DNA from 3 places in the Nonomuraea sp. NPDC049750 genome. Region 2 is predicted to be linked to each of the others. Evidence: predicted binding sites of a transcription regulator. Region 2 holds the regulator's gene; each other region holds the start of a gene.
The links. The regulator LexA, encoded in region 2, represses DNA repair genes until DNA is damaged. The targets are predictions, from matches to a motif close to TCGAACANNTGTTCGA.
Positions count from the first base shown of each region.

Region 1: the regulator LexA is predicted to act here: its motif matches at 1,346-1,361, upstream of ruvC (crossover junction endodeoxyribonuclease RuvC).
Region 3: the regulator LexA is predicted to act here: its motif matches at 1,653-1,668, upstream of AB0J16_RS40220 (alpha-ketoglutarate-dependent dioxygenase AlkB).

Region 1 covers NZ_JBFANB010000014.1:61,605-64,872, reverse strand. Annotated here, with positions in the region: gene AB0J16_RS31700 (GNAT family N-acetyltransferase) at 1-1,107, shown strand, start outside; gene ruvC (crossover junction endodeoxyribonuclease RuvC) at 1,382-2,017, shown strand; gene ruvA (Holliday junction branch migration protein RuvA) at 2,014-2,619, shown strand; gene ruvB (Holliday junction branch migration DNA helicase RuvB) at 2,636-3,268, shown strand, end outside.
Region 2 covers NZ_JBFANB010000012.1:22,315-25,582, reverse strand. Annotated here, with positions in the region: gene AB0J16_RS28560 (hypothetical protein) at 1,214-1,468, shown strand; gene lexA (transcriptional repressor LexA) at 1,497-2,207, shown strand; gene AB0J16_RS28550 (aminotransferase class I/II-fold pyridoxal phosphate-dependent enzyme) at 3,030-3,268, shown strand, end outside.
Region 3 covers NZ_JBFANB010000021.1:143,270-146,537, forward strand. Annotated here, with positions in the region: gene AB0J16_RS40210 (hypothetical protein) at 1-810, shown strand, start outside; gene AB0J16_RS40215 (CGNR zinc finger domain-containing protein) at 890-1,417, shown strand; gene AB0J16_RS40220 (alpha-ketoglutarate-dependent dioxygenase AlkB) at 1,691-2,305, shown strand; gene AB0J16_RS40225 (GNAT family protein) at 2,422-2,934, opposite strand; gene AB0J16_RS40230 (phospholipase D family protein) at 3,021-3,268, opposite strand, start outside.

The sequences.
Region 1 (3,268 bases), on a different contig from region 2:
CGCCAGCGCTCCTTCGGCCTGGTTCCGGCCGCCGAGCGGGAGCGCTGGCGCCAGGCGGCGCTGCCGGCGCTGGCCGAGGGCCGCTACCTGGGCATGTTCGACGGGCCCAGGCTGGTCGCGACCGCGCGGCTGCGCCCGTTCACCCAGTGGTGGCACGGCAAGCCGCAGCCCTTGGCCGGGGTCGCGGCCGTCACCGTCAGCCCGGAGGATCGCGGCAAGGGGGTCGGTGGCCGGCTCATGCAGGCCACCGTGGAGCGGGCCGTGGCGTTCGGCGACGCCGTGTCCGCGCTCTATCCGGCCACCACGCCGCTCTACCGCTCGGCCGGCTACGAGCACGCGGGGGCGCAGCACCGCGTCACGCTCCCGGCCGAGTCGCTGCGGACGATCCCGCCCAGCGGCCGGGTCGAGCTGCGCAGGATGGGTCCCGGCGACGCGGCCGAGGTGGTCTCGGTGCTGCGGCGGGCGCACGGCGCCGCGCGCGCCTCCGGCCCCGTCTCATGGGACGAACGCACCTGGGCGCTGTGGCTCGGCCAGGAGGACGACTTCCTCTATCTGGCGCCGGACGGCTACGTCGTTTACCGCTGGGCCGGCCCGGACATCGAGGTCGACAACCTCGTCGCCGAGTCCGAGCAGACCGCCAGGGCGCTGTGGTCGCTGGTGGGCAGCGCGTCGTCGATGGCCGCGCACGTCACCGCCAACGTCGCGCCCGACGACCCGGTGCTGTGGCTGCTGCGTGAGCGGTCCACGGAGACCATCAAGCAGGTGCGGTGGATGTTCCGCGTCCTCGACGTGGCGGCGGCCGTGGAGCGCAGGGGATACCCGGCCGCGGTCGCGGGCGAGGCGGTCGTCGAGGTGACCGACCGGCTGCGGGCGGGCAACACGGGGCGCTGGCGGCTGGAGTTCTCCGGCGGGGCCGGGGCCGCCACGCCGCTCGGGGACTCGGGGGAGTCCGGGGCGGTGCTGTCGATCAACGGCCTCTCCGCGCTGTACGCCGGGATCCCGGCGGCCACGCTGCGGCGCGGCGGCCTCATGTCCGGGCACGAGCGCTACGACGAGCTACTGGACACCGTCTTCGCCGCCAAGCCGTACATGCTGGACTACTTCTGACCGCCCCAGCCACGTCCGCTCTCCGGCGGTCGTACGGTCGCGGGCGTTCCGGAGGGCTGGCGTACGGTCGCGGGCGTTCCGGAGGGCTGGCGCACGGTCGCGGGCGTTCCGGAGGGCTGGCGCACGGTCGCGGGCGTTCCGGAGGGCTGGCGCACGGTCGCGGGCGTTCCCGGCGGATGGCCCATGCTCGCGGGCGTTTCCCGATGCGCGGGCACGTCAGCCGGGGTAGAGTCTCGTGCCGAACAGATGTTCGGCGGCGCGGGGAGGCAGGCCGGTGCGGGTGATGGGCGTCGATCCGGGGCTGACCCGGTGCGGCCTTGGCGCGGTCGAGGGGCGGCCGGGCGCGCCGCTGTCCTTGGTGGCCGTCGGTGTGGTGCGCACCGGCGCCGACGAGGAGCTGGGCACCCGGCTGGTCGGCATCGAGGCCGGCATCGAGCAGTGGCTCGACGAGGTGCGTCCCGACGCGGTGGCGGTCGAGCGGGTGTTCAGCCAGCACAACGTCCGCACGGTCATGGGCACCGCCCAGGCGGCGGGCATCGCGGTCCTGTGCGCGGCCAGGCGCGGCCTGCCCGTCGCGCTCCACACCCCGTCCGAGGTCAAGGCGGCCATCACCGGCAGTGGCACCGCCGACAAGAAGCAGATCGGCGCCATGGTGACCCGCCTGTTGCGGCTCAGCGAGATGCCCAAGCCCGCCGACGCCGCCGACGCGCTCGCCCTGGCCATCTGCCACGTGTGGCGCGGCGGCGCCCAGCACAAGCTGGCCGAGGCCGTGGCAAGGGCCCAGAGCCGCACGGCCCGGGCCCCCCGTACGACACAGGGCCGCACGGCCCAGAGCCGCGCGACAGAGGACCGCACGTCCCTGAGCCGTATGGCAGAGGGCCGTCCGACAGGGAAGGACGTGGCGCTGTGATCGCGTCCGTGGCCGGGCAGGTGACGGCGATCACCCCCTACGGCGCGGTGATCGAGGTCGGCGGGGTCGGCATCCTCACCCACTGCACACCCGCCACCCTCGCCGCGCTCAGGGTGGGCGAGGAGGCGCGGCTGGCCACGTCGCTGGTGGTCCGGGAGGAGTCGCTCACCCTCTTCGGCTTCGCCACCGCCGACGAGCGCACCGTCTTCGAGTTGCTCCAGACGGCCAGTGGCGTCGGCCCCAAGGTGGCGCTGGCCATGCTCGCCGTCCACACGCCCAACGCGCTGCGCGTCGCCGTGGCCTCCGCCGACCTCAAGGCGCTCACCAAGGTGCCGGGCATCGGCCCCAAGGGCGCCCAGCGCATCGTGCTGGAGCTCAAGGACCGGCTCGGCACGCCCGACGAGACGCTCGACGCGGCCCTCAACGGCGACCGGCGGGCGGCGGCCTGGCGCGACCAGGTCCACTCGGGGCTGGTCGGGCTGGGCTACTCCGGAAAGGACGCCGACGAGGCCATCGCCGCGGTCGAGCCGCAGGCGGGCGACGACCCGCAGATCGCCGTCCTGCTCAAGGCCGCCCTGCGAACGCTGAGCAGCGCGCGATGAGCGGGGAGGTCCAGGCGTGAGCCTTGAACGTGATCTCGTCTCGCCCGACGCCGAGGGCGACGAGCTGCAGATCGAGGCGGCGCTGCGGCCCAAGCGGCTGAGCGAGTTCATCGGCCAGGCGCGGGTGCGGGAGCAGCTGTCGCTGGTGCTGGAGAGCGCCATGCGGCGCAATCGGCCGCCGGATCATGTGCTGATGAGTGGTTCGCCGGGTCTGGGCAAGACGACACTGGCTATGATCATCGCAGCCGAGTTGAGCGCTCCGCTCCGCATCACCTCAGGGCCGGCCCTGGAGCGGGCCGGTGACCTCGCGGCCATCCTGTCGACGCTGGCCGAGGGCGAGGTGCTGTTCATCGACGAGATCCACCGAATGGCCCGGCCCGCGGAGGAGATGCTCTACCTCGCGATGGAGGACTTCCGGGTCGACATCATCGTCGGCAAGGGCCCCGGGGCCACCGCGATCCCGCTCGACATCGCGCCGTTCACCCTGGTCGGCGCCACCACTAGGGCCGGTCTGCTGCCCGCGCCGCTGCGCGACCGGTTCGGCTTCACCGCGCACATGGACTTCTACGAGGTCGAGGAGCTGGAGCGGGTCCTCTACCGCTCGGCCAGGCTGCTCGAGGTGACGCTGCCGGGCGAGGGGGCGCACGAG
Region 2 (3,268 bases):
GCCAACCGATTCCTGAGACCGGCCCTCGATCCGGCGACCCACCCGACGCGACCGCCCCTCCGACCGGATCACAGCTTCCCGAGGCCGAAGCTCCGGCCGGCCCCCGGGCCGACTCTCTGCCTCACGAAACCGAGCGCCCGCGTCGCGGAGAGGGCCCTCCGCGCGGCCGTCGCCTGCCCGAAGCGACGAGTTCCCGGACTCCACCAATCGCCCGACTTCCGCCGAGCCTGCGGGCTCCACTGGGCGCCCGGCCGCGCCCGTGGGTCGCACACCTCCATCAGGCGGCGGTGTGTCGTCGGCGTCAGGGCGTGGCGCGGGCACCAGCCACAGGAGCGGTCTCCCCTGTGCCGCAGCCCGACGGCTGAGAGGCCCCCTGCCAGCCGATCCGCCCCCGGCACGTACGCTGCCTCCCCCCGGACGGCCACCGCTGCCGTATTCGGGACGCCCTCCGCCCCCGCGCGCAGGCCGCGTACCGCCTTCCCTGCCGAAACGGCCTCCGTCTCCACCCTCGCGAATGCTCCCGCCCCCAGCCCGCAGACGACCCGCGCTCCCAGTTCCGGAGCGAGCCCCGCCCGCTATCCCAAGACGGCCTTCTGGCCCCGGGGCAGCGGACCCCGGACCTGCCAACCCCGGACCCCCGGATCCCGAACCGGCCGATCCCGCATCAACGGACGGCGAACCAGCAGACCCCGAACCACCGGACGCCAGCCCAACAGAAGCCGAACCGGCGGAACCCCGACCGGCGGAACCCCGACCGCCAGCTCCCGGACCGGCGGAGCCCGAACCGACGAGCCCCGAACCGACGAGCCCCGGACCAACAGACCCCGGACCAACAGACCCCGGACCGCCAGACCCCGAGCCGCCAGACCCCGGACCAACAGACGTCAGTCCAACAGGCCCCAGGCCGACCGACGCCGAACCGCCAGACCTCGGACCGGCCGATCCCGAATCGCTAGGCCCCGAATCGCCGGACGCCGAACCAGCGGATCCCGAACCAGCGGACACCGGTACAACCGACACGGCCGCCGGTCCAACCGACCCCGAACCGACGGACGCCGGAGCCCGGTTGTCGGAGTTGTCACGGGTATGCGGGCGTTCGCGATCTGACCGATTGGCGGAATCGCCACCCCGAGAACCGTCACCCCGGTCGTCACCCGTGTTATCGCCCCCTGCCACCGGTCGCCGGGTGGCGTCCGCCAGGAGGGTGAGTCGCTTGACGTCGTCGCTGGTCGCATCTGTGATGGTGGTCGCTCGCATGTGTGACCTCCCAGCCGTCCCGGCCCGAAAAAAAGACCCAATAAAGATCGGCAAATCGAACACGGTGTCGATCGAACTCCCGTACGATGTTGTACACCACGCTGCCAACAATTTCGAGGAAGACTCGAACAATTGTTTGAAGATGATCTTCAACAGCGATACGGTCGCTGTGTGCGACACGAAGACCACGGACCGGGAGATTCGCCGGTGAGGCGGGCCACCGGGCGAGGAGGCAGATCATGAGCGATCGGGATGACACCAACGGGGTCAGTGACCTCGCGGTGCGTCGGCGTGACTCCCTGGGACTGACGCCCAGGCAACGCAAGATCCTCGAGGTGATTCGCGACTCGGTCCAACAGCGGGGCTACCCGCCGTCCATGCGCGAGATCGGCGAGGCCGTGCAGCTGACCAGCACGTCCAGCGTGTCGCACCAGCTGACGGCGTTGCAACGCAAGGGCTACCTGAGACGCGACCCTCATCGGCCGCGCGCTCTCGAGGTGCGTCTTCCCGGCGAGCCCGTGCTCTGGGTCGATCCCGACGCCGCCAACGAGTCCGACTCCCCGGTGAGCAGGCCCACGGCCGCCTATGTGCCGCTGGTCGGCCGGATCGCCGCCGGTGGGCCGATCCTCGCCGAGGAGAGCGTCGAAGACGTCTTCGCCCTGCCCAAGCAACTGGTCGGCGAAGGCACCCTCTTCCTCCTGCAGGTCGCCGGTGATTCGATGATCGACGCCGCCATCGCCGACGGCGACTGGGTCGTCGTCCGCCAGCAGCCGGTCGCGGAGAGCGGTGACATCGTGGCGGCCATGATCGAGGGCGAGGCTACGGTGAAGACGTTCAAGCGCAAGGACGGCCACGTCTGGCTGGTGCCACACAACGCCAACTACGACCCGATCCCCGGCGACGAGGCCAGCGTCCTGGGCAAGGTCGTAGCGGTCCTCCGCCGCCTCTGACTCCACACAGGTTTCCGGGCGCATGACAGGGTCATGCGCCCGGAAAACCGTACGTGTGTCTTACGAGTGGCCACGACCATACGGGTGGCTGATGGGTGGCCATGGATCGTATCGGGTGGCTACTGGGCATCTCCTGTACGGGCGTAGGTACGGACCGTACAGACGGCTAGCGGGTATCGACCGTGCGGGTGTCCAATGGGCATCAGTCGCGCGGATGGCTGACGGGTACGGCAGGAAGGCACCGCTCCTGTGATCCACGAGTGGTTGGTGTGGTTTCGCCACCAGCCACCTTGTGGGCCTGCCACATCGACGGGCCTTCGAGCATTTCGGCGCGAACGGACCGACCGAAGGCGAGACCGTCTGACCGGCCAGATGTGCCGACGATGAGACGGACTGATCAGTGAGACGGGTCGCCCGTGAGACCGGGCCGCCCGGCGAGATGGGCCGACTCCGAGATCAGGCTGGGCGTAAGACCGGGTTGACCGGTGAAGGGCCGACGATGAGACGGACTGATCAGTGAGACGGGCCGCCCGTGAGACTGGGCCGCCCGGCGAGATGGGCAGGTCGGCGCGAGATTGGGCCCGGTGAGACGGGCCGACGGTGCAATGAGCTGGCCATGAGACGGGCCAGCCGCCGTGAGACGGGCCGACCAAGCCAACCGTGAAACCGTGCCAACCGGACAAATGGGCTGGCCGTAAGGCCGGGCCGACCGTGAGACGAGATGGCTGTGAGACAGGTCGCCTGTAAGGCAGGGGTGGCCGTAAGACCGGGCTGATCGTGAGACGGGGTGGCCAGGATCAAGGTGGTTTTTAGAATGGCCGCGTGACCGACACAAAGCGGGCAGAAGACCTCAAGGCAACACACGACGGATTCAAGTGGGCCAACGCCGCTCCCGGCGTCATCCCCGCCTGGATCGCCGACATGGACCTCCCCACCGCCCCAGAAGTCGTCAACGCCCTCCAACGGCGGGCCCACGGTGACCTCGGCTACCCCACCTGGCTGGACAGTCCCCGCTGCGGCCCCCTGGCTGAGGCGTTCGTTGAGCGGATGGCCGGTCGGTA
Region 3 (3,268 bases), on a different contig from region 2:
CTGATGATGCACAGCGGGGAGAAGGGCTCCCTGCCCGACGCCGAGACCATCGCCCGCGAGGCGAACGGCAAGTCGTCGCACACCCAGGTCGCGCCCATCGCCGTCAGCGGTAACGGCCGGCGCGTCGCGTACTTCACCAAGTCCGGGCGGCTGGCCGTACGGACCATGGGGGGCGGGGTGAAGGTCTTCGCCAAGGACGCGCTGCCGCGCGTGGCCCAGTACGACGTGACGTTCCAGCTCTCCGACGACGGCGGCCGGCTCGCGGCCGTCTTCGCCACCGACAAGGCGGTGAAGACGCGGATCTTCGACACGGCCACCGGCGCCCTGCTCGGCTCGACGCCCGGCCGGCAGACGCTGCTCGGCTTCAGCGCCGACGGCGGCGAACTGCTGACCGAGGTCTCCGCCGACGAGTCCGTCACGGACCTGATCGCCTACAGCGAGTCCGGCGAGCAGTTGTACCGGGCCACGCCGCCGCAGATCGTCGCCGCGAACTCCCCGTCGGCTCTCGCGGCCGACGGCCGGACGACCGCGAACGTCGTCATGGGCGGCGCCAAGTCCCGGCTCGTCCTGTACGACATGCAGAGCGACCAGGTCATCGCCAAGCGGAAGGTCAAGCTGCCGGCCGGCGACCTCAACATGATCGACTGGACCGGCGAACGGCAGGTGACGCTGCACCTCGTGCAGTACCCCGACGGCAAGGCGAACAAGATGACGATCGTCCAGATCGACACCGAAACCGGGGCCGTCAAGGTCCGGGACCACTATTCGCTCCTGAAGGACAGCTACGTCTTCGCGGCCTGCGGCGGCTGAGCTCTCGTCAGGTTCGACGCGGTACGGCGGGGCTGGGGGAGCCCCGCCGTTTCCGTGTCCGCGGGCATACGCTGCTGGCGTGGCGGTTCACTCGACCAAAGCGATGGCGGCCCGGGCCGTGGCCCTGTGCGTCGCGCTGCTGCACGAGGAGCCGTCGGCGGAGTCCGTCGCGCGGGTGCTGCGCGACCACGGCGAAACCGGCGACCTGGACCTGGGCGAGGCCGACCTGGCGGCGATGCGGGCCGCGGCGGAGCGGCTGGTCGCCGTCTTCGCCGCCGCCGGCCCCGACCTGGCGGCCGCCCGGCTGAACGATCTTCTGGCGACGGCCGCGCGGGCGCCCCGCCTGACGAACCACGGGGACACGACCCCGTGGCACCTGCACGTGGACGGCGACGACTACGCGCCGTGGGGGGAGTGGTTCCTGGCCTCCTCGGCCCTGGCGCTGGCCGTCCTGCTGGCCGATCACCAGCGAATGCCGGGCGGGCTGTGCGCCTCGGCCGCCTGCCGCCGGCCGTACCTGGACCTGGGGGGCGGCAGCCCGCGGCGCTACTGCAGCACCCGCTGCGCCACCCGCGAACGCGTAGCCGCCCACCGCGGCCGCACCTGACCGACACGGCGGCAAGCGGCGGCGTCGATAGCCGACATATCGGGTAACGGGCGCCAACGGGCAGCGTGGTAACAGGCGTGACGGGCGGGGATGCCCGATACTGGACCCGTGGGGATCGGCGGCCTGCGTGGCCGCCCCGGTCTGTACGGGCTGCGTGCCGTACAGACCGGGCGGGTGGGACGACGAGCCGCGCGCCCGGCCGTCACGGCCGGGCGCAGCCGGTCTGCGGACCTAATCGAATGAATGTTTGAACGATCGCCTACACTTGATGCCATGACGGCTGTTTTCCAAGCTTCTCTGCTGGGAGCCGACGAGCTCGTCGGCTCGGCGATCCGCCGGACGCCTCTGGAGCGCGGGGCGTGGATCGACTTCGGGCCCGGCTGGCTGGCGGAGGCCGACGCGCTGTTCTCCCGGCTGTGCGAGGTGGTGCCGTGGCGGGCCGAACGACGCCGGATGTACGACAAAGTCGTCGACGTGCCGCGGCTGCTCGCCTTCTACGACGAGGACGAGCCGCTGCCCGACCCGGCGCTCGACGACGCCCTGCGCGCGCTCAACGAGCGCTATGCCAAGGAGCTCGGGGAGCCGTTCCGCACGGCCGGGCTCTGCTTCTACCGCGACGGCCGCGACAGCGTGGCCTGGCACGGCGACACCCTGGGCAGGGGCGGCAGCGAGGACACCATGGTCGCGATCATCTCGGTCGGCGCCCCGCGCCCGCTGCTGCTGCGCCCCCGGGGCGGCGGCGCCTCGATCCGTCACGACCTGGGACACGGCGACCTCATCGTGATGGGCGGCAGCTGCCAGCGCACGTGGGAGCACGCGATCCCCAAGACCACCCGCCCCACCGGGCCGCGCATCAGCATCCAGTTCAGGCCGCGCGGCGTGCGCTGAGAGCCGGAAAGGCGTTAGGCGGACTGGCGTCCCCTCGGCTCAGAGCGGTTGATTGTGCTGCTTGATCTACTGGCGCAGGATCGACAATGCACCGCCGCCTGCGGGAGCTCGCGTGATCACTTCTCCGGCCGCAGCACCGAATACAGGAGCTGGTCGTGCCAGCTCCCGCCGCGCCACTGGGCCCGGCGGATCACGCCTTCACGTTCGAACCCGGCGTTGGCCAGCGCGCCCTGCTCGGCGAGGTTGGTGACATCGGTGATGGCCTCGATCCGTTCGGCCCGGGTGTGGTCGAACAGGTACGTCACCAGCTCGCGGTGCGCCCGGCTGCCGACCCCCTTGCCGCGGTGGCGCGGGAAGATCACGATGGACAGCGACCAGCACCAGGAGGTGTGCCGCGGACCCCAGAGCCGCTGGAACCAGTGCATCCACCCGGCCACCTCACCACGGGCGTCAATGGTGAAATAGCCGCCCTCGGGGCTCAGCAGCCCGCTCACCGCGAACTCCTCGCGCATCGCGTGCAGGGTGCGATGGCCGAACCACTGCTGCTCGCCGGTCCCCTTCGAGTTGCCCAGATTCTCCTCGAACACATCCAGGTCCGCCGCACGGACCGGGCGCAGGCTCACGTTCACTCGGGTTCCCTTCCTCAGAGCCGTACAGGATAGGGGAGCGCGCCACCGAGTGATCACGGAGGGTGGCCTTAAGACAGCGGCGAGCGCTAGAAAGTCCTGGATCTCCGCAGCGCGGGAGGCCGCCCGTCGGGATCGACCGCCAGGCGGTAGAGCGGCGTGGCGAGCAGCCCGCGCACCCGGGGGAGCTCGGGGTAGGAATGCGGTCGCAGCCGCCCCGGCGGTCGCGGACCCTTACGGCCGCCGGCGTGCCAGGCTTCGAGCCGCGCCGCCGCGTCGGCGAAGGCGTCGAACGCGGCCACGGGATCGCACAGCTCATCGCGATCCGCGCCGTCCT